4 regions of the Terrabacter sp. Soil811 genome follow, and region 2 is predicted to be linked to each of the others. Evidence: riboswitches for the same ligand, from Rfam matches in the RefSeq annotation. Region 2 holds a riboswitch; each other region holds the start of a gene.
The links. Region 2 has a riboswitch for cyclic di-AMP ahead of ASH01_RS03925 (LysM peptidoglycan-binding domain-containing protein). Riboswitches for the same ligand answer to the same signal wherever they lie in the genome.

Region 1: linked by a shared signal. The riboswitch ahead of ASH01_RS18395 (CHAP domain-containing protein) and the one ahead of ASH01_RS03925 (LysM peptidoglycan-binding domain-containing protein) in region 2 are both predicted to bind cyclic di-AMP.
Region 3: linked by a shared signal. The riboswitch ahead of ASH01_RS08715 (C40 family peptidase) and the one ahead of ASH01_RS03925 (LysM peptidoglycan-binding domain-containing protein) in region 2 are both predicted to bind cyclic di-AMP.
Region 4: linked by a shared signal. The riboswitch ahead of ASH01_RS21870 (C40 family peptidase) and the one ahead of ASH01_RS03925 (LysM peptidoglycan-binding domain-containing protein) in region 2 are both predicted to bind cyclic di-AMP.

Annotation. Positions count from the first base shown of each region.
Region 1 covers NZ_LMSX01000010.1:234,420-239,468, reverse strand. Annotated here, with positions in the region: gene ASH01_RS18405 (GNAT family N-acetyltransferase) at 1-200, shown strand, start outside; gene ASH01_RS18400 (alkene reductase) at 364-1,434, opposite strand; gene ASH01_RS18395 (CHAP domain-containing protein) at 1,714-2,601, opposite strand; cyclic di-AMP (ydaO/yuaA leader) riboswitch at 2,606-2,793, opposite strand; gene ASH01_RS18390 (sortase domain-containing protein) at 3,133-3,924, opposite strand; gene ASH01_RS18385 (CHRD domain-containing protein) at 3,979-4,758, opposite strand; gene ASH01_RS18380 (VOC family protein) at 4,987-5,049, shown strand, end outside.
Region 2 covers NZ_LMSX01000001.1:844,486-849,534, reverse strand. Annotated here, with positions in the region: gene ASH01_RS03930 (serine/threonine-protein kinase) at 1-1,462, shown strand, start outside; cyclic di-AMP (ydaO/yuaA leader) riboswitch at 1,783-1,970, shown strand; gene ASH01_RS03925 (LysM peptidoglycan-binding domain-containing protein) at 1,974-2,624, shown strand; tRNA gene ASH01_RS03920 (tRNA-Thr) at 2,786-2,861, shown strand; gene ASH01_RS03915 (DUF6325 family protein) at 3,023-3,469, shown strand; gene ASH01_RS03910 (hypothetical protein) at 3,657-4,364, opposite strand; gene ASH01_RS03905 (arylsulfatase) at 4,437-5,049, opposite strand, start outside.
Region 3 covers NZ_LMSX01000007.1:384,695-389,743, forward strand. Annotated here, with positions in the region: gene ASH01_RS08695 (SMP-30/gluconolactonase/LRE family protein) at 1-379, opposite strand, end outside; gene ASH01_RS08700 (hypothetical protein) at 379-810, opposite strand; tRNA gene ASH01_RS08705 (tRNA-Gly) at 921-994, shown strand; gene ASH01_RS08710 (DUF6345 domain-containing protein) at 1,057-2,688, opposite strand; gene ASH01_RS08715 (C40 family peptidase) at 2,816-3,334, opposite strand; cyclic di-AMP (ydaO/yuaA leader) riboswitch at 3,369-3,511, opposite strand; gene ASH01_RS08720 (FBP domain-containing protein) at 3,933-4,427, shown strand; tRNA gene ASH01_RS22925 (tRNA-Gly) at 4,540-4,613, shown strand; gene ASH01_RS08725 (hypothetical protein) at 4,817-5,023, opposite strand.
Region 4 covers NZ_LMSX01000014.1:14,038-19,086, forward strand. Annotated here, with positions in the region: gene ASH01_RS21860 (hypothetical protein) at 441-1,052, shown strand; gene ASH01_RS21865 (DsbA family oxidoreductase) at 1,114-1,797, opposite strand; gene ASH01_RS21870 (C40 family peptidase) at 1,894-2,670, opposite strand; cyclic di-AMP (ydaO/yuaA leader) riboswitch at 2,673-2,848, opposite strand; gene ASH01_RS21875 (metal-dependent transcriptional regulator) at 3,056-3,751, opposite strand; gene ASH01_RS21880 (MFS transporter) at 3,781-5,034, opposite strand.

The DNA.
Region 1 (5,049 bases), on a different contig from region 2:
GGATGGCCGCGGCCGGGATGACCCAGCCCAACGAGGCGAGCGGCCGGCTGCACGCGGCGATGGGCTTCGAGCCGGTCGGCACCTACCGCGACATCGGCTGGAAGTTCGGCGCCTCGCACGACGTCGCGTGGGTCCAGCGACCCCTCGGCGACCCGCTCCCGTCCGGGGGTGGCGCCGAGAACCCGCCCGAGCCCACCTGACCGGCGAGCGCCGGTGCCCACCTGACCGGCCTACGCCGATGCCCATCCGACCTGGCCCAGTCGAGTGAGCGCTCCGTCCCAGTCGAGTGAGCGCCCCGCCACAGGTGGTCTGTGACGGGGCGCTCACTCGACTGTTACCGGGCGCTCACTCGACGGTGGGGTGTCAGGGGAGGGCGGGGTAGTCCGTGTAGCCCTCGGCGCCGCCGCCGTAGAAGGTGGCGGAGTTCGGCTCGTTGAGCGGGGCGCCCTCGCGCCAGCGACGGACGAGGTCCGGGTTGGCGAGGAACTCGCGCCCCACGGCGACGAGGTCACCGAGGTCGCGCTCGAGGATGTCCTCGACGTCGGCCAGCTCGGTGACCTTGCCGAAGCCGGTGTTGAGGATGACCGGGCCGTCGAAACGCTTGCGCAGATCGCGGACGAGGTCGGACTCCGGGTCGCCGAGGATGCTGAGGTAGGCGAGCCCGAGCGGGGCGATGCCCTCGACGAGCGACTCGTAGGTCGCGGCCGTCTCGGCCTCGTCCTCCTCGAGGACGCCCTGGATGTTGTGCGCGGGCGAGATGCGGATGCCGACGCGGTCGGCGCCGATCGCCTCGGCCACGGCCTTCGTGATCTCGACGGTCAGGCGGGCGCGGTTCTCGGGCGACCCGCCGTAGGAGTCGGTGCGCTCGTTGCTCGACGGCGCGAGGAACTGGTGCGGCAGGTAGCCGTTCGCGGCGTGCACCTCGACGCCGTCGAGCCCGGCCGCGACGGCCTGGCGCGCTGCGTGGACGAACTCCGCCACGAGCGCGGGGATCTCGTCGGTCTCCAGGGCCCGCGGGACGGCATACGCCTGCTGGCCGTTCGGGGTCACGATCTCGCCGGGCGCGGCGATGGCGCTCGGCGCCACGCTCTCGAGGCCGCCCTTGTTGTCGGGGTGGGCGATGCGGCCGGCGTGCATGAGCTGGACGACCACGCGGCCGTCGCCCTCGTGCACGGCATCGGCGACGAGGCGCCAGCCGGCGACCTGCTCGTCGGAGTGCATGCCGGGGGTGTCGAGGTAGCCCTGCCCGACGGCGCTCGGCTGGGTGCCCTCGGTGATGATGAGGCCGGCGCTCGCGCGCTGGCCGTAGTACTCGGCGTTGAGCTCGGTCGGTGCCTGGCCCTCGCCCGCGCGGTTGCGGGTCAGCGGGGCCATGACGAAGCGCTGGGGAAGGTCCCAGCGGCCGATGCGGATGCTCTCGAAGGCCGTGGACACAGGCCTGCTCCTCACGTCTAGGGGACTGTCGGTGGCGGTTGGCGGCCCCCACCGTCTATCGGTGGAGCCTTCAACTACCTAGGCGACAAGGAGGGCAGGCGGTCGATCATTCCCGTGTGTCCAGGGTTGCGCGTGTGGGGGATCCCACGCGGGCCGGAGGGTTCGGGTGGGTATGCCGAAGGGGAGGATGCGCAGGCATCCTCCCCTTCGTACGCGCTCAGCTCGTGGAGAACTCCGCGGTGGTCGTCGCGGAGGTCGTCGAGATGACGACCCGGTGGGTCACGGCACGTAGATGTACTTCATGCCGGGACCGTCGGTCAGCGTGCGCGTGTTGTAGTTGTACGCACCGGCGAGGGCGTTCATCTCGATGATCGTCACCTCGTTGCCGTTGACCGCGGTCACCCAGGCGACGTGGCCGACGCTCGAGGAGCCGTGGACGCCGGGCTGCATGACGAGGATCGACCGCGTGCGCGGCGTGCCCGTCACGGTGTAGCCCGCGGATGCTGCGCCCGAGGCCCACGCCATGGCGTTGCCGGTCCAGCCGCCGGGGTAGTAGCCCTCGGACTGGTACCACTTGTTGAGGGCGCCCCAGGTGCACTGGCCCGCGGTGGCCCAGTTGGAGGAGGCGCGCACGCCGGACGAGGCGCTCGGTGTCGTGGAGTTGACGCTCGCCTTCGCCGACGACGTGCTCGTCGTCAGCGTGGCGCGGGTCAGGTCGCGGGAGGCGCGCTGGGAGGCGGTCTTGCGCTGGGCGGCGGCCTGGGCTGCGGCCTTGGCGGCAGCCCGCTCGGACTTGACCTGGACGTCCTCGATGACCTGCGGCTTGGCCGGCGCGACGCGGTGGGCGACGGCCTTCTGCGCGGCCGGGGCGAAGCCGATCTTCGACAGCGCGGTCGACGCGGCCGGGGTGGCAGCCGTGGCCGGACCGACAGCGGCGGGAGCCGCGGCGTCGACACCGGCAGCAGCCGCGACGTCGCCCGAGTTGGGCGACAGGGTGTCGGCGCTCGCCGGGTTGGCGAAGGTGGCGACCAGGCCACCGGTGGCGGCGACGACGGCGCCCGCCTTCATGGCCGGCTGAGCCGACTCACGGGCGAGGAGCTTGAGTTCGTTGAGGGGGTTGTGGCGGCCTGGCGCACGATGGCGACCGCGGATGTTCTCAGTGTTCACGCGTGTTACCTCTCCGCGCCTACGAAGTTAGCTGTCGGGTTCGGGCGGAAAGGTGCCCGGGCCACCCCCGCCCCGCGATGCTCGCGTGGCGGGTGGGTCTTCACCCCAAGGACGTCCGAAGTCGTTGCGTAGGACGTCCGGAGAAACGTGTGGTTCCTCCGCTCCTGTCACAAGGTTCGATCTCTCTCGTCAGGCGGTGACAGGACTAGGCGGTCCACCTCGCGAGAGCCCGGCCAGGTGGCCGAACTCCCGGAAGACTAGACGAGGCGGCTGGCAAATGTCACGCCACGGTAACGACGACGCGCGCCGATCGCCCCTGAATGTCCGAAGTGCCCGTCTATACCAACGCTTTACCTTCAGCTGGGTGAGACGTGGATCACATCCGGAGGGGGTCCTCGACAAGCCCCCCACGGGTATGCCGCGGGGTCCCTCGGTGGGGACCCCGCGGCATACGCCGGGCTGAAGTGGCTCGAGTGTGGCTCGAGCGAGGCTCGACTGCGGGTCGGGCCGGGCGCGGTCCCGGAGCGGTCGTCAGGCGGCGCGCGAGAGGTGGCCGAAGACCACGACGTTGTCGCGGTACTCGTTGCGGCTGTCGGTCGGCCCGCCACACGTCACGAGGCGGATCTCGGCCTGGGTGAAGTCGCCCTTGTAGACGAGCTCGGTCGGGAACTGGGACTTCTTGTAGGCCGCGACCTTGTCGACGGTGAAGGTCAGGTGCGACCCGTCCCGGCGCGACACCTTGACGACGTCACCGGCCCTGACCTTGCCCAGCTCGTAGAAGATGCCCGGGACGCCCGAGGGGGTGTCGACGTGTGCGGCGAGGACCGACGGGCCGAGCTGGCCGGGCGTGGGGCCGGCGTCGTAGATCCCGACCTCCTGGGCCGTGCCCGGCACGGAGATCGTGCCATCGGCCTGGATGCCGAGCCGGACGAAGTGCGAGGAGCGCACCCCGATCGACGGGATCTCGATCGACGTCGGCTCGGACGCCTCGAGGAAGTCACCGATGCCGACGGTGCCCGGCGCGGCGCCGGCCGTCCTGCCCGCCGCCGGTGTCCCACCCTGACCGGGGGACGCCGACGGGCTGGACGAGGACGGGCCGGGCGTCGCGGGGGCGCTGGCCGTGGCGACCCCGCCCGCCGCGGGCTGCGGCGGGCCGGGGGTCCCCGAGCTCCCTCTGAGGCCGACCACGAGCGCGACGATCCCGATGACGACGAGCACTGCCGTGACCGCCAGCGCCGCCGTCACGCCCGCGCTGATGCGGCGGGTGCTGCGTTTGCCGGTGGGCGACGTCGGCTCGGGCGTGGAGCCGGTCGGTGCGCTCATGGTCGGGTCACTCCCGGTCGGTCGTGTCGGTGTCGGTCGCTCGGTGTCGGTCGCTCAGGCGCGCGAGCGGGTGCGACGGGCGGCGAAGGCGCCGGTCCCGGCCGCGGCGAGCAGGGCGCCAGCACCGACGAGCATGAGGGCCTCGTTCTGGCCACCGCTCTTGAGGCCGTCAGCGGCCTGGCCGCCGCCGGTGTGCATGCCGCCGGCCGGGGCGACGCGCAGCGCGCCACACAGGGCCGGGTCGGTGGCCTCGGTCGGGAGCGACGGCATGAGGTCGCTCTTCGTGGCACCGGAGTACTTGCCGTCTTTGTTGTAGTCGACACCGTGGATGACGACGACGGACTGGCCGGCCGAGATCGCCTTCGCGACGCCGCTCGAGACCTTGATGCTGCCGCGCTGGTAGGCGATCTTGCCGCCGGGCGCCGTGCTGAAGCGGTCGATCGCGAGGCCCGACTTCGGGCTCGTGTCACCGGTCTTGGTCAGCGACACGACGATGTCGCCGTAGGCCGGTCCGCCCTCGGTCGTGTTGAGGTGGCCGTCGCCGTTCTTGTCGTCGGACTGGACCGGGCACTCGTGGCGGGCCTCGGCGCCGAAGTGGATGTGCGCGGCGTGCGGGTTGTCGGGGAGCAGGCCGTTGGCGGCCATCGTCACGGTGATCGTGTTGCCCGTGACCTCGACCATGGCGGTACCGCTGCCGTCGACACCGTTGCCGGCGACGGGCTTGAGGTTGGCGCTGACCCAGGCGTCCGCGGCGAAGGCCGGGCCGACGCTGAGGGCCATGGCGGCGGCAGCAGCGAGGCTGGCGCCGGCGATCCGAGTGGTGGTGGTGCGCATCTGTGTTCCTCCTTGACGAGGAGACAAACCGTCCATCCTGCTCTGCTTCAGACGGGGGGTCGTCGTCGACCGTCTCCGGGCGGGGGTTCGCCGCAGGCAGGACCACTGGATTGGGGTTCCACCGAAATTTCTTCGATGGAGGCGCGCCGTGGCGCGCCCCACGGGTCTTCACTGGAGGGAGCGGGCGCGCGCCGCCCGACCGCTAACCCCCTCACGGAAGGACACATCGTGCTCCAGGACTCCCACGCCTTCGGCGGCTTCTCCGTCGACGACGTCGCCGCCGCCCGGGCG
Region 2 (5,049 bases):
CGGGATCGCCGAGGCGATCCGCGCCATCCACGCGTGCGGGGTCGTCCACCGCGACATCAAGCCGGGCAACGTCCTCATCGAGGACGGCGACCCGGTCCTCATCGACTTCGGCATCGCGCACCTGCAGGACGACGTGCGCCACACCGTCGGCGGGCTGGTCATGGGCACGCCCGGCTACCTCTCGCCCGAGCTCGTCGAGGGTGCCGCCATCACGGACGCCACCGACTGGTGGGGCTGGGCCGCCACGATCACGTATGCCGCGTCGGGCCGTCCGCCGTTCGGCCGCGCCCGCATGGACGCCGTGCTCACCCGCGTCCGTGCCGGTGACGTCGACCTCGAGGGCGTCGACCCGCGCCTCGTGCCGCTGCTGCGCGCGTCCCTCTCTCCCGACCCGCGGCTTCGCCCCCACGCCGACGAGGTCATCGCGGCGCTCGAGCTCTACGCCGCCGGCCGCGCGGCGACCGTGCCGACGCCGAGCGGCAACCCGTGGGACGACGGCCGCGTCAGCGCGACCCCCGGAGACACCCAGGTCGTGCAGCACGGCAGCACCGCCGTCATGCCGCCCGTCGGCACAGCAGGCACAGCAGGCACGGCAGGCACGGCAGGCGCCGTGGGCGCTGGTGCGGCCGCGGGGAACCCGGTGCGGTGGGCCCCGCCCCCGACCGGTCCACGGTCGCCCGATCCCGGCCCGGCGGCATACGACCACGGCTGGGACGACGAGCCCACGTCGCCGGACGACTGGGGTGGCGCCCAGGCCTACGATGCCCGACACGGGCGCGGCGGCCAGGACGTCGAACCGGCTCCGCAGGACGGCTACTGGCCCGACGACGAGTGGGACGAGGACGACGAGCCCGCCCAGCGCGAGGGCGACCCGCGCATCGGACTGCCGATGCGCACCGGCCTGCTCGCCGCCGTCGCGATCGCCTGGGTCGGTGCCCTCATGGCGTGGCCGGGCATCGCCCTCGTCGTGCTCGTCGTCCTGTCGGCGCTCGCCCGGGCCACCGATCGCTCGGTGACGGCGCTCGTGCTGCGCCGCTACGACTTCGGCCGCCGGCGCAGCGACGTGCCCTTCGCCGTCGTGTCGAGCCCGTGGCACCTCGTCGTCGGCATCATCGCAACGGGGGTCGGGCTGCTCCTGCCCGTGGCGGTGGCGCTCGCCGGCGTCTTCGCGGCCGCCCTGCTCCTCGCCGGCACGCAGGGGACCGACCTCGGCCCGGGCACACCGATCACGCTCGCGATCGGCGGTGTCCTCGGCCTGCTCATGCTGTGGTGGGGCCCCGGCGGCGCCTCGCTGCGACGCGGTTCGCGCTCGATGGCGCGGCTCCTCGTGCCGGCCGGCCTGGCCGCGCAGATCGTCTCCGGGCTGCTCGCCGTCTTCGGCGTCGCGGCTGCGCTCGTGGCCCTGCAGCACGGGTCGAGCCTCACGTGGGACCCGTTCACGACGAACCCTTTCGGGAAGTGACGGCTCGGCGCACGAGACGGTGAGCGTGCGGGGCGGGGCCTGTGGGGCGTCCGGGCGGCCTCTGTGCGGGGCCTGTGTGCATAGCGCATCGACCTGCATCTGGGGCTGAAAAAAAGATCACGGAAGTGTCTCGACGTGCCTTGTGCGCTGCGGAAACCTCCCGTACCGTCAGTGCTCGGCGGCCTCGACTTTCGGGTCGAACGGGAGCAGCACCACTCGGCTCCCGGGTCGCTTCGTCGCGTCCGGCTCCACACGAACGCTCCCACAACTTCACATGGACACCCATTTATCCGTTCCCTGAGCGCGCCGAGCCTCGCCAGCCAGGGATGTAGCCCACACCCGTGGGCCGGGCGAGGACGGGGGACCCAGTGTGGCCAGTGAGTGCATGTGTGTCGAAGCGCATGTCAAGAGGACGAGATCTGGTCTCGGGGTGAAGTCGCATCCGCGACGGGGCACCTGACGCCCCAACCCGACAGCTAACCCCGCAGGCGCGCGTCAGGAAGGATCACCCATGCAGTACATGTCCAAGCATGCTGCGGCCAAGAAGATCTCGGCCAAGCAGCGCATCGCGGGAGTCGGAATCGCTGGAGCCGCCACCATCGTCGGTGGGATCGCCACGGGCGGGTCGGCCAAGGCCGCCTCGGTCTGGGATCGCGTCGCCCAGTGCGAGTCGAGCGGCAACTGGCACATCAACACCGGCAACGGCTACTACGGCGGCCTCCAGTTCGTGCAGAGCACGTGGCGTGGCTACGGCGGCACGGCCTTCGCGTCGCGCGCCGACCTCGCCACGCGGGCCGAGCAGATCGCCATCGCGCAGCGCGTCCTCGCCTCCCAGGGCCCCGGCGCCTGGCCGGTGTGCTCGCAGCGGGCCGGCCTGACGCGGGCCAACGGTGGCGCGACGACGAACCCGGTCTCGCGGTCGACCGTCCGCAAGCCCGTGACGACGAAGAAGGTCGTCAAGAAGAAGACGTACGCGACGAAGCCCACGGTCAAGAACACCGCCAAGGGCGCGAAGGTCACCGTGCACAGCGGCGACACCCTCGGCAAGATCGCCGCGCGCTACCACGTGGCCGGCGGCTGGAAGGCCCTCTGGAAGGCCAACGGCGCCCGGGTCACCAACCCGAACCTCATCTTCGTGGGTCAGACTCTGCGACTCCCGTGAGTTCCTGATACAACTGAGCCGGACGGCCTCGCGCGACCAACCCCTGGGTTTGCGCGGGGCCGTCCTTCTCATGTCCGGCGTCGGCTCGCGCCCGGTGTTTGGGCGTATGCCGTCCCGCTCGGTTACGCTTTCGCCCGTCCGCGGCGCTCGCGCCGAGACGTGCTGGCGTGGCGCAATTGGTAGCGCACCTGTCTTGTAAACAGGCGGTTAGGGGTTCGAGTCCCCTCGCCAGCTCCACCGTGACGTGCGAGTCCGGCTGACGGGCCCGCATCTGCGTGCCCACGGCGAGAGGCTCATCCCCGGCGGATGACGCGGGACGGACGAGCGGCTCCTAGCGTTGGGATCGGTCCCCCATCGGACGCACCGATCCATCGGACGCACCTCAAGGAGAAGATGACATGACTCTCAACGTCGACGAGCTCGGTCCGGTGGACTGGATCGTCGTGGAGTTCGAGGGCAGCACCCTCAACGGCAAGATCGCCCCGATCCTCAAGGACTACGTGGATCGCGAGCTCATCCGGGTCCTGGACCTGCTGTTCTTCAAGAAGGCGGAGGACGGCAGCTTCGAGGCCTTCGAGGCGACCGACCTGGAGGACTCGGAGATCGGCGAGCTCCGTGCGTACGAGACCGAGCTGGCCATGCTGCTCAGCGAGCAGGACGTCGCCGACCTGGCCGACACCATCGAGCCCGGCAGCTCAGCGGCCGTCCTGGTCTGGGAGAACCTGTGGGCGGCTCCCTTCGGCGCGGCGGTGCGTCACGCCGGCGGCCAGCTCGTGGCCAGCGGGCGCATCCCGATCCAGGCCGTCATCGCCGCCATCGAGTCCGACGAAGAGGAAGGAGCCTGACATGCCACTCGCAGCCAGGCGCAGGAGAAGGACAGTGGCCGCCGTCGGCGGCGCCGTCGTCGTCGCGCACGGGATTCACCGGCGCGGTGAACGCCGTGAGGACCGGCGCGACGATCGCCGCGATCGCCGCTGACGCGTGACTCGGGCCGTGGGGCCCGCTCAGGGCTCCACGGCTCCTTGCGCTGCCCTACGCCGTCGCCGGCTCCGGTCGGAACGACGTGACCAGCAGGTGCAGGCTGAGGAGCAGGACCCACAACGGGAAGAGCAGGACGGCCCAGACCGTCCGCGGTGGTGCAAGGAGCAGGACCAGCGCGACGACGAACCCCACGGCCACGAGCCAGCGAGGCACGATCCCGGTGCGACGGCCGAGGTTCGTGACGACCATCGTGAAGACCGCTGCCATGCGGATGCCGAACGTCGTCAGGAGGGCCGTGCTGACCGCCCCCACCTGCCGGACGTACTCCGGCGAGACGCTGTCGGGCCCGTCGTAGAGGGCGAGCAGGGCTCCGACGTCTGCAGATGCGGCGAAGAGCATGGCGACGAAGAGCAGCCCCGACCCGAGGAAGGCTGTCGCGAACAGCTTGTCCTCGCGGTGCCCGAGACGGGAACGGATCACCCCGATGAACCACAGGAAGGCGATGCCCGCGTACGGGGTGAGCTGCATCGCCAGCGTGACCCTGCCGCGGCGCTCCGCATCGGTGATCCACGTCGAGCGGCCGCCGGTGCCCGGGAGCGCCAGGTACATGAGGATGACGACCGCCCCCAGGAGCACGGCGAAGGCGATCCCGGCGATGGCCGCCGCCCGCGGTGTGCGGATCTCGTCGAGCACCCGCCCCCGTGGTGCGAGGTCGGCCGGTGACTCGGCCCGACCACGGTCGTCCTCATGCATGCTCATGCTCCAGCCGTGGGCCCGTGCGGCCTTCGTCGGGACCGATCGTGTGACGACCCTGCGGGGGTCGGTGGCGGTTCACTCACGCATCAACATGCCCTGCGCTTCACGTTCCAGGTCGACGTAGGGCTCGCCGCTCACGTCGACGGCGACGCGCCTGATGGTGCCTCCCGTGAACCGGTACGGGCGCTCGCCGGGGTAGTCCTGCGTGACCGGGTCGCCCATGTCGCGGCCCACCGCCAGTCCCTCCCCGGCGATCATGTAGCTGCCGGGCTGGAGCTTGATCTGGCCTTCTCCGACCAGGGTGTCGCCGTGGTAGAGCGACAGGGTGCCGGTGGCGACGGGGGTCTGCTCCGTGCCGTCCTTGACGAACGACGCCGACAGGATGAGGTTCTCGCCGGTGGGCAGGTCCTCGGTCGCGACGACCTTCTGCTCGAACAGGCCCACGAAGCTGTTGACGTAGTGCAGCCGGTTGTCCTTGACGTAGAGGCTGTGTCCGCCGAACCGCGACCCCTGGGCGAAGAGCACGCCCTGGGCGCCCGGCTCGGGGATGTCGACCAGCGCGCCGATGACGAATGACCGGCCGCGCACCACGACGGCCTGGGCCTCGGGCACCTCGGCGTGGTTGGGGTAGTAGACGTACCGGTCGCGCGGGGCCGACAGCTGGGGCCGGGGGGACACGAGGATCTCC
Region 3 (5,049 bases), on a different contig from region 2:
GGTCGTAGCCCATCGTCCCCGCCCACAGGCGGCCCTCGCCGTCGACGCCGCCCTCGTTCATCCGGACCGCCGGGTCGTCCCAGAGGTCGAACCACGGGGCGGGTGTGCCGTCCGGCTCGTCCGCGAGCGCCAGACCGCGCTCGGTCGCGACCACCCAGCCGCCGGACCTGCGTGGCCGCACGAAGGCGGCGACGTCGCCGACGTGCAGGCGGTCGACGGAGCCGTCGGCGCGCAGGGTCAGGACGTCACCGGCGAGAAGGTCGACCCAGCGCAGCCCACCCCACGTCGGCGACCACACGGGCCCCTCGCCGTGGTAGCAGACGGCGTCGGTGACCTGCTCGAGCTCTCCCGTCACGATCGGGCCGCCGTCGGCAGCCATCAGTCCCACCACACGCCGACGTAGTGGTGGCCGTCGGGCACGACCGGCCCGTCGACGAGCCACTGCGCGCTCGCGGCGGGGCCGCCGCTCGACTCGGTGTCGGCATCGATCGTCATCGCGTCGACCTCCTCGGGGAGCAGGGTCGTGATGACGGCCACCCCACTCGCGTAGGGCCATTCGTCGTCGGGGAAGTCCTGGAACTCGAGGACGTCGAGCTCCACCCGCACGTCGTGCACCTCCGGGTGCTCGCGCAGCTCGAAGAGCACCCGGCGCACGGTGTCGAGCGGCACGTCCTCGGGACGGTTCGGCGCGATGCACCACTCGCAGTCGTTGCCCTCGAAGAACTGCTCGAGGGTGACGGCCACCTGGGCACTCGCCCCGCCGCGCTCGCGGACATGGTCGACGAAGGCGGTCTGCTTGGCGAGATCCATGACGGTTTCGGCCCCTGGGGTCGCGTTCCTGGCACTGGCGCGGTGTCGGCTACACTGACGCCGCGTGCCGCCTTGCGGACCCTTTCGCGGGGCACCTCCGGGCGGCCCGTGCGAGCGTAGCTCAATGGTAGAGCGCCAGCTTCCCAAGCTGGATACGCGGGTTCGATTCCCGTCGCTCGCTCCACACGACGCGAGGGCCCCGACCGGTATGCCGTTCGGGGCCTTCGCTCGTCTCGCGGCGTCCGCCTAGCAGGTCGTCCACATGCAGACGAGCTGCGTGGGTGCCGTCGGGTCAGCGGCGACCGAGCCGTGGCCCCAGATGTGGTCGCCAGAGGGGTCGACGCCCGCCTTGGTGACCCACATGGCACCCACCCACACGTCCGGGCCGTCGGGCGCGGCCTCTCCGTTCGTGGCTGGCTGGACCTCCTTGGCGGTCCGGAACCAGGCATCGATGACGCTCATTCCGTCGCGGGTGTAGCGGGCCAGCTTGCGTCCCTCATCGGTGTTGTCGAAGGTGATCGCGCCGTAGCCGAGCATCGTGTGCAGGCCGTCGAAGGCGCCGTCCCAGCGGCTCAGCACGTCGCCGCCACCGGCCGAGATGACGTCGTCCTGGAGCGGCCCGCAGGCGGCCACGGCGAACCACTCGAGGTCGTTCTGGCCGTAGAGGTCGCCGGGTGATGCCGGCGCCGCACCGACGGAGCTCGGGGTCAGGAGCACCGACTGCTTCTTGCCGGGCACGCACAGCACCCAGCCGTTCTGGTTGGCGTGGCCGGTGTAGAAGACGAAGTCGGCGGCGTCGACCCACGTGTCGTCGTCGGAGTGCCAGTCCGACTCCCAGGCGTTGAGGTCGCCCCAGTTGAAGTTCGTCTGCCACCCGTCGGCCGACAGGCCGTCGACGAAGCCCTGGGCGTTGGCAGGGCTGCCACCCAGGGGCGTGCTCTGGTCGATCTGCCTGACCCAGCTGGTGCCCGCCTCGCTCGGGTTGACTGCACGGTCGGCTCGGGCCCCGTTGCGGTCGAAGGGTCTCCGGGCTGCCGGGGGCCTGTCCCCCCGCTCCGACTGCTCCTCCACCTGCGCAAAGACGGGTCCGCGGTCGGTGGCCGCCACGAAGGTGTGGCGCCCGTGCACGGTCGATCGACCCCTGCCACCGGCGTGCTCGACGTCGAACGCGCTCGTGAAGACCCACACCGGCGTGAGCACCTCCTGACCGACGTCACCCGGCGCGAGGTAGTACGCGAGGTAGGCACCCTCGCGGTCGAGCTTGTCGCCCGAGCCGAGCCTCTCGAACGCCTCGTCGACGTCGAGCGCGTCGACGAACGTCGGCTCGCCGACCGGGCGGAAGCCGCCGTTGGCGCCGATGAGCCGCCCCCCGTCACCGAAGGTGAACGAGAGCTTCCCACCACCGCCGATGACCGGGAGGACCTTCGGCTCCGAGTCGACCCCGGGGTTGCGGATGCCGAGGGTGAAGCGTGCCTGCACGTCCAGCTGCCGGGTGCGCCGGTCCGCACGTGCGCGGCGGCGTGCCCGTGCAGCGACGTGGGTACCGCCGGGGCCGAGCTCGACGAGCTCGACGAGCTCACCGGTCCGCGGCGCGAGGGCGTGGCGCTCCATGAGGTCCCTCGCCCGCGCGTAGGCCTCCTCAGGCGTGGGCAGCACGGGTCGCAGGGATGGGTTGTGCAGCTGCGAACGGTCCGCCGCGAAGAGCTCGCCGGAGGCGGTGAAGACCTCGAGCACGAGGTTCTCGTCGGAGACGGAGAGACGGTCCCCGTCCTCGGTCACCTCTCCCCGCAGCTCCAGCAGGTCGGCGGCGAGGGCGGCGACGCGTTCGAGGTCGAGCCGCGGTCGGCCCAGCTCGAAGACGGGCAGTGACGTGGTCATGGAGATCTCCCTGGTCCGGACGTCGGACGACGCAGGGGACAGAGGCCCACGGGACAGTCACTGATACGCCGTCCCGTGGCCGGTGGCGGACGCGCCCGACACCGGTCACGGGACGGTGTGACGGGCGTCAGGGCATGCGGCCTGCGACCCAGCTCGTCGTCCAGATCCTCGAGAGCTGGACGCGCTGGCCGGGTCTGGGTGCGTGCCAGACCTTGCCGTAGCCGGCGTAGATGCCGACGTGGTAGGCGCGGCCCCCGGACATGAAGAAGATGAGGTCGCCCTGCTGGACGTTCGCCTTGCTGATGCGGACGCTGGCGAGTCTCTGTGCGTTGGCGGTGCGCGGGACGCCGACGCCGAGACGGGTGCGGTAGGTGTAGTAGACGAGGCCGGAGCAGTCGAACGCCGACGGGCCCGCGGCCCCGTAGCGGTAGGGATCGCCCTGCTGTGCGGCGGCGATCCTGACGGCGGTCCTGCCGCGCGCAGCACGCGTGGCGGCCGAGACGTAGGCGACCGGTTTGGCCTTGATGGTGACCGGAGCGGTTCCCGCTCGAGAGGCCGCCTGGGGCGTCACCGACGATGTCGGCGCGCTACCCGTCCCGACGAGGAGGGCGGCTGCGAGAAGTGGCGTGATAGCCAGGGACTGCAAGGGAATTCGGCGTGCAAGGGTAGAAGCGGGCATGGTGGATTCCTTCCCACGCCTGTGAGGTGAGCTGTCGGGTTCGGGCGGAAGATGCCCGGCCGCAGATGCGGCTTCACCCCAAGGACCGGCTGGCCGGCCCGAAAGTGGGTCCCCCACTCCTGTCCGTTATTGCGTTGCTGCCCCACCGGTGGACAGGACTCGGCGTGCGGTGGGCCGCTCGGGGGAGACCCCGGGCGATGAGCATCCATCGACGGTGACAGACAGGTCACGAAAAGGGTCCTACACGAACAGATTGTGGCAATAGTTGACAAGTCAAATGCGGTGGGAGCGGACATTCCGTCGGCCACCGCGGCGTGATGGACGTCCTCGGCAGCCCACGGCATACGCAGTCCGGCGCTGCTGCGCTCCGGTAAACCGGTGGACCACCGCGGACGTCGTGACACACCATGGACGCTGCTCCGTCGGGGCACGTCAGTCGTCAGCGGGGAGGCCCGCGGAGAGGTGGGTGGCCGTCATGGCCTGCTCAGCGGTCAGGGTCCCGCCCCACCTCCCCCACCCCGGCTGACCGGGTCACCCGGTCCTGCCCGACTGACAGGAACAGACCGTGAAACCATTGACGGACAACGAGATTCGCGCCTCCTTCGTCAACGCCTCCCGGCGTGAGGCCAAGCAGGCCACCCTTCCCGCCGACCTCGACCTCGGATGGCGCTGGGAGACGCTCGACTACCTCGGCTGGGTCGACCGCAGCAACCCGCAACGGGCCTACGCCGTCGTCCCGGTCGACGAGGAACCCGTCGGCTTCCTCCTCCGGACCGCAGAGCGCACGCGCAAGGCGAGCGCGATGTGCGCCTGGTGCGAGGACGCCTTTGCGACGAGCGAGGTGGCCCTCTTCGTGGCCCGGCGGGCCGGGGCATCCGGCCGCGAGGGCAACAGCCTCGGCACCCTCGTGCACGCCGACTTCAGCTGCTCGACGCACGTCCGGCGCCCGCCGAACGGCATGGAGGGCGGCCTCGACCCGCTCGCCCTCGACGAGCGACGTGTCGAGGAGCTGCGGGCGCGGTCGTCGGCCTTCGCCCGCCGCCTGCGCGACGGCTCGTGACCGTCGGCTGACCTCGAGCGCGTCGGCCCGGACCCGAGCGGGCGGTCCGGCGGCGCGCCCGAGCGCCGTTTGGACGTCGCGGCCCGACTGTTGCTACGGTTGGCGACGCCTCGCAGGCGTAGTTCAGTAGCAGAACAGCCTTCTTCCAGAAGGAAGACGTACGTGCAATTCGTGCCGCCTGCTCCAGATGGGAAGGGCCCGGTCTCCGTGACCGGGCCCTTCTGCTGTCCGGGCCCTTCTGCTGTCCGGGCCCTTCTGCTGTCCGGGCCCTTCTGCTGTCCGGGCACGTATACCGTCCGGGCACGTATGCCGTCCGGGCACGTATGCCGTCCGAGCACGTATGCCGTCGGGTCGGGGCTCGCGGGCCGGGTGGCCGGCGCTCCCCACCGTCAGCGCTCGTTGCCGCGCCGGTAGTTGCCGGTCGCCCGGGCCAGGGCGTGCTGGACCGCGTCCTCGTCGTCGCCGTCGAGCACCCGTTCGAGCCGGCGTGCGGCTGCGCCGGCGACGAGCCGGCCACCCCGGCTCACGCGGATCTGGCCCGAGGCGGTGCGCTGCCAGTCGAAGGGGTCCAGGGCGAGGCGGTGACGGGCGTCCATGTCCCCATCCCAGCGGCTCCCGACGC
Region 4 (5,049 bases), on a different contig from region 2:
CCAAGTTCCAGCAGGGTGCGTGACCGGGCGCCGGGTCCCGTCCCCGACCCGTCGGCGCGTCAGCAACGCACCTCACGCATCCTCCCCCCTGGAGACGCTCGAGGGACCGAATCATGGCGCGACATGCCCGCGGATGTACAGGGTTGACGGCGTGCCGGGTGATTTGCGTGCGTTTGCGACACACCTCGGGCGCCGCCACGTCTTCCCCCGTGAGGCGCCGCGCCGGACGCTTGGGCGGGGACCCGGGCGAGCCGGTGGGGGCGACGACCGGCGCATCACGAACGGCGGCGACGGGCTGCGGTCCGACGGGTGGTGGGTGCTCCCGAGGAGGGGACGGGAGCACCCACCGACGCCCGGGCGGGCTTGCCCAAGAGCCGGATCCGACCCGGACCTGCATGCGACGATGGAGACTCCACGACCCGTCACCCCAGGAGCAGCACATGACGGCGACCGACCCGAGCCACGGCTTCCTCAGCGAGCCGGCTCTGACACCGGAGCTCGAGGCCTACTTCGCGAGCGACGTCACCGACCATGGCTACGTCATGAACCTCAGCCGCGTCTGGGCCCAGTCGCCCGCGGCCCACGACACGCTCTTCGCGCTCCTGGCCGACATGGTCTCCGTCGCCGGCCTGAGCTTCCGGCAGCGCGGCATCCTCATCGCCGCGACCGCCTCGACCATCGGCGACTCCTACTGTGCGCTCGCGTGGGGTGGCCGCCTCGCCACCGCAGCCGGCGAGGAGGTCGCAGGCGCCGTGCTCCGCGGAGACGACGAGCCCCTCGACGCCGCCGACGCCGCCCTGGCGACGTGGGCCCGGACCGTGGCGAGCACCCCGAACGCCACCACTCCCGCCGATCTCGAGCCGTTGCGCGCCGTCGGCTTCGACGACCGGCAGATCTTCGCGATCACGGTCTTCGTCGCGCTGCGCCGAGCCTTCTCGACCGTCAACGACGCCCTCGGCCCGCTCCCCGACCACCAGCTGCGCGCCGACGCCCCACCCGCCGTGGACGACGCGGTCTCCTTCGGCCGCCCGGCCGCGGACCAGCCCTCCTGACCGAGGGCGTATGCCGTCCGCCCGGCTCCCCGGGTCGGGCACCCGGCCCGCGCGTTCGCGCTCAGACGGTCTGCGTGGCCACCCCGCGCAGCAGCGCGAGGTAGTCCTCGACCGGGTGGGCTCCGGTCACGGCGGCATACCCGTTGGCGACGACGAACGGCGTCGACGTCACACCCATGGACCGCGCCTGCTGCTCGTCCTCACGCACCTGTTCGGCGTACTCGTCGGAGGCGAGCACGGCCGACACCCGCCGCTCGTCGAGACCGCACTCGCCGGCGAGGCGCTGCAGGACCTCACGGTCGTCGATGGCGAGGCCCTCGCCGAAGTGCGCGGAGTGGAAGCGCTCGACCGCCGCGGAGCGCAGCGCGGGCCCGCCCATCTCGCCGGCGAGGGCGCAGAGCCGGTGCGCGTCGAAGGTGTTGGCGCGCACCGCGCGGTCCCAGTCGAAGACGAGGTCGTCGGCCTCGGCCACCTCGCTGGCCTTGGCGTTCATGAGCCGGCCGGCGCCCGCGTCGCCGCCGTGGCGCACCGAGAGGTGGTCGCTGACGGGCACGGAGCCACCGACCGGGACGTCCGGGTCGAGCTCGAAGGAGCGCAGGCGCACCGTGACGTCGTGCGGCCGCTCGAAGGCGGCAACGGCAGCCTCGACACGGCGCTTGGCGACCCACGAGTAGGGGCAGACCAGGTCGCTCCAGAGGTCGAGCTCGATGATGGTCGTGGACTCGGCAGCAGGCTGATCGGTCATCGACTCAGTCAACCACGGTGGCTGACGGGGCCGGAAAAGCGCTGCGCCCCCACCGGATCCGGTGGGGGCGCAGCGTGTGGCGTGAGAGGTGACCGCTCAGATGCGGCCGTACATCGACGGCGTCGTCCAGATGGAGTGGTTGCCGATGACGGTGCCGGGACGCTGGGCGTCGATCATGCGGCCCGGGCTGACGTAGATGCCCACGTGGTAGATCGGCGAGCCGAAGAAGACGAGGTCGCCGGGGCGCGGGTTGCTGACCGGGGTCGAGGCCGCGGCCTGCGCCGACGCGGTGCGCGGGATCGAGATGCCGGCCTGGCGGTAGACGTAGGACGTGAAGCCGGAGCAGTCGAAGCCGGAGGGCGTCGTGCCGCCGTAGACGTAGGGAACACCGAAGTACGACTGGGCGATGCCGATGATGCCCGTGGCGCTGGGGTTGGGCGCGACGTTGAGGGCGGCCCGGGTGGTCGAGCCGGAGCGCGACGCGCGCTGCTGGGTGGCCTCACGCTCGGCGGCGGCCTTCTCGGCGGCCTTCTTCGCGGCGCGCTCGGACTTGACCTGGACGTCCTCGATGACGACCGGCTTGACCGAGGCCTGCTTGAGGGCGGGCTTGGCGTAGCCGATCGCCGACAGGGCGTTGCCGGCCTTGAGCGTGCCGACGGCGGGGCCGACGGCCGCGGGACCGGCGACCGTGCTGGCGGAGCCGTCAGCGGCGTTCGCGGTGCCGGCGAACGAAGCGACGAGACCACCCGAGGCCGCGACGATGGCGGCACCCTTCACGGCGGGCTGGGCCGACTCCTTGGCGATCGTCTTGAGCTCCGAGATCGCGTTGAAGCGACCGGGGGCGCGGTGGCGCCCGGGAACGTTCTGAGCCACGTTTGACCTCTCGACGCCTACGAGGTGAGCTGTCGGGTTCGGGCTGGAGGTACTGCCCGGCCTTCGCTCGGACCGGTCTCGGTCCACGGAGGGCTTCACCCCGAGGGCGTCTCTCGACGCCCGGAGAAAGTGGTTCCCCCGCTCCTGCCATGCGGTTCGTACTGAGCCTCAGGTCGATGGCAGGACTAGGCGGTCCGACCCGGGGCACTCACTCGACGGGGAGAGCAAGTTCGCCCACCGTACCCAAGTAGGAGTGCCTTGTCACCTTCGAGTTCCCGGAAGTCAAAGAAATTTCAGCGACCTCCGGACGGGGCCGGACGAGGTGTGGCAAGGCCTGCCAAAACGACCCGGCACACCGGGGCAAACCCTGCCGGATACGGCGTGTTCAGGCGGCCTGGCAGAAGACGTGGACGGCCACGTCGTCGGGCAGGGAGACGCCCGTGGACGGCTCGCTGCCCTCGCGGACGGCGACGACCCGGCCGCCGTCACGGACGACCTCGACGCGGGCGCCGGGCACGACGCCGGCACTCGTCAGCAGCGCGAGCGCCTCCGGGTCGACCTGGACGGGCTCACCGATGCGACGGATCGTCACGACCGTCGGCGCGGCCCCCACGGCGGCGGTCAGGGTGCTGAGGCCGGTGAGGAAGTCCTCGTCCTGGCGCACCCCGAGCTCCTCGAGACCGGGGATGGGGTTGCCGTAGGGCGACTCGAGCCCCTCGCCGATGAGGCCGAGGATCTTGCGCTCGACCTTCTCGGACATGACGTGCTCCCACCGGCAGGCCTCGTCGTGGGCGTACTCCCACTCGAGGCCGATGACGTCGACGAGCAGCCGCTCGGCGAGGCGGTGCTTGCGCATGACGCGGGTCGCGAGCAGCCGGCCGTGGTCGGACAGCTCGAGGTGACGGTCGCCCGAGACCGCGACGAGCCCGTCGCGCTCCATGCGGGCGACGGTCTGCGACACGGTGGGGCCCGAGTGGCCGAGACGCTCGGCGATGCGCGCGCGGAGGGGCACGATGCCCTCCTCCTCGAGCTCGAAGATGGTGCGCAGGTACATCTCGGTGGTGTCGATCAGGTCCGTCACGGTCATACCTTCTCAGAATCGGAGAGCGGTCAGGGACCGCCCGTCAGTGGCCCCGGCGTCGGCCCGGTCCTCGCGCGTCGGGTCGGGTCGTGCCGTGGCACCCAGATGCGCAGCCAGCCCGCCCCGACCACGGCACCCACGCCGAGCACGACGGCGGAGGCGCCGAGCGACATGATGGCGCTCAGCCCTGACAACGCCAGCGGACCCGCCGCCCTTCCCACGTCCGCGCAGAGCCGCCAACCGCCGAGGAACTGCGCGCGTCCGTCTGCGGGCGAGGCGTCGGCGCCCAGGGTCATGATGAGCCCCGCCCCGAGGCCGTTGCCGAGACCGAGCACGGTCGCCGCGGCCGTCACGGCGACGAGGCTCGTGGCGAGCGGGAGCAGCATCATGCCGAGGCCGAGCACGAGCATGCTGGGCACGGCGGCCGCGACCCGGCCGTGGCGGTCCATGAGCCAGCCCGAGGGGTAGAAGAGCGCCATGTCGAGCGCCCCGGCGACCCCGAAGACGAGCGACGTCTGTGCCGGGGAGAAGCCGACCGACTCGGCCCACAGCGGCACGAGGGCCTCGCGGATGGCGCGCGCCCCGGCCACGCACATGGCCCCGGTGCCGAGCGTCAGGAGGACGTGCCGGTGCTGCAGGAGCACGGATGCCACGCTGCGCGGCGGTCCGCCGCCCCCGATCCGGTGCGCCGAGCCGGTGATGTCCGGCGCGACGAGGACGAGGACGAACGCGGCGATGCTCGCGACGCCGCCGACGGCATACGCCGCCTCGGTGCCCCACCTCGCGATGACGAGCGATCCGATGAACGGGCCGACGAAGTAGCCGATGCGGTGCACGCCACCCAACGTCGACAGGGCCCGCGCCCGCATCGCCACCGGAACCGCCTCGGTGAGGTAGGCCTGCCGGGCCAGGCCGAAGAGCGAGCCGGCGAGCCCGATGACGAACACCCCGACGAAGAGCATGACGAGACCGCCGGCCAGAGCCGCGACGAGCATGCCCATGGCCTCGATCACGGCCGCGACGAGCAGCGCCCGGCGCTCACCGATGCGGGCGGCGAGGGCACCGGACGGCAGGTCGCCGAGCAGCTGACCCACGCCCAGCATCGCGACGAGCAGCGCCGCGACGCCGACCGAGGCGCCGAGCTCACGCGCCGACACGGCGATGATCGGGGACACCGCGCCCGCGCCCGTCGAGCCCAGGAGGGTGGGCCCGTAGGCCGACAGCGCGAGGGCACGCAGGCTGCCGCTGCGCCCCTCCGCGCCGTTTCCCTGAATCTCGGTCACGCCACAGGACCCTAA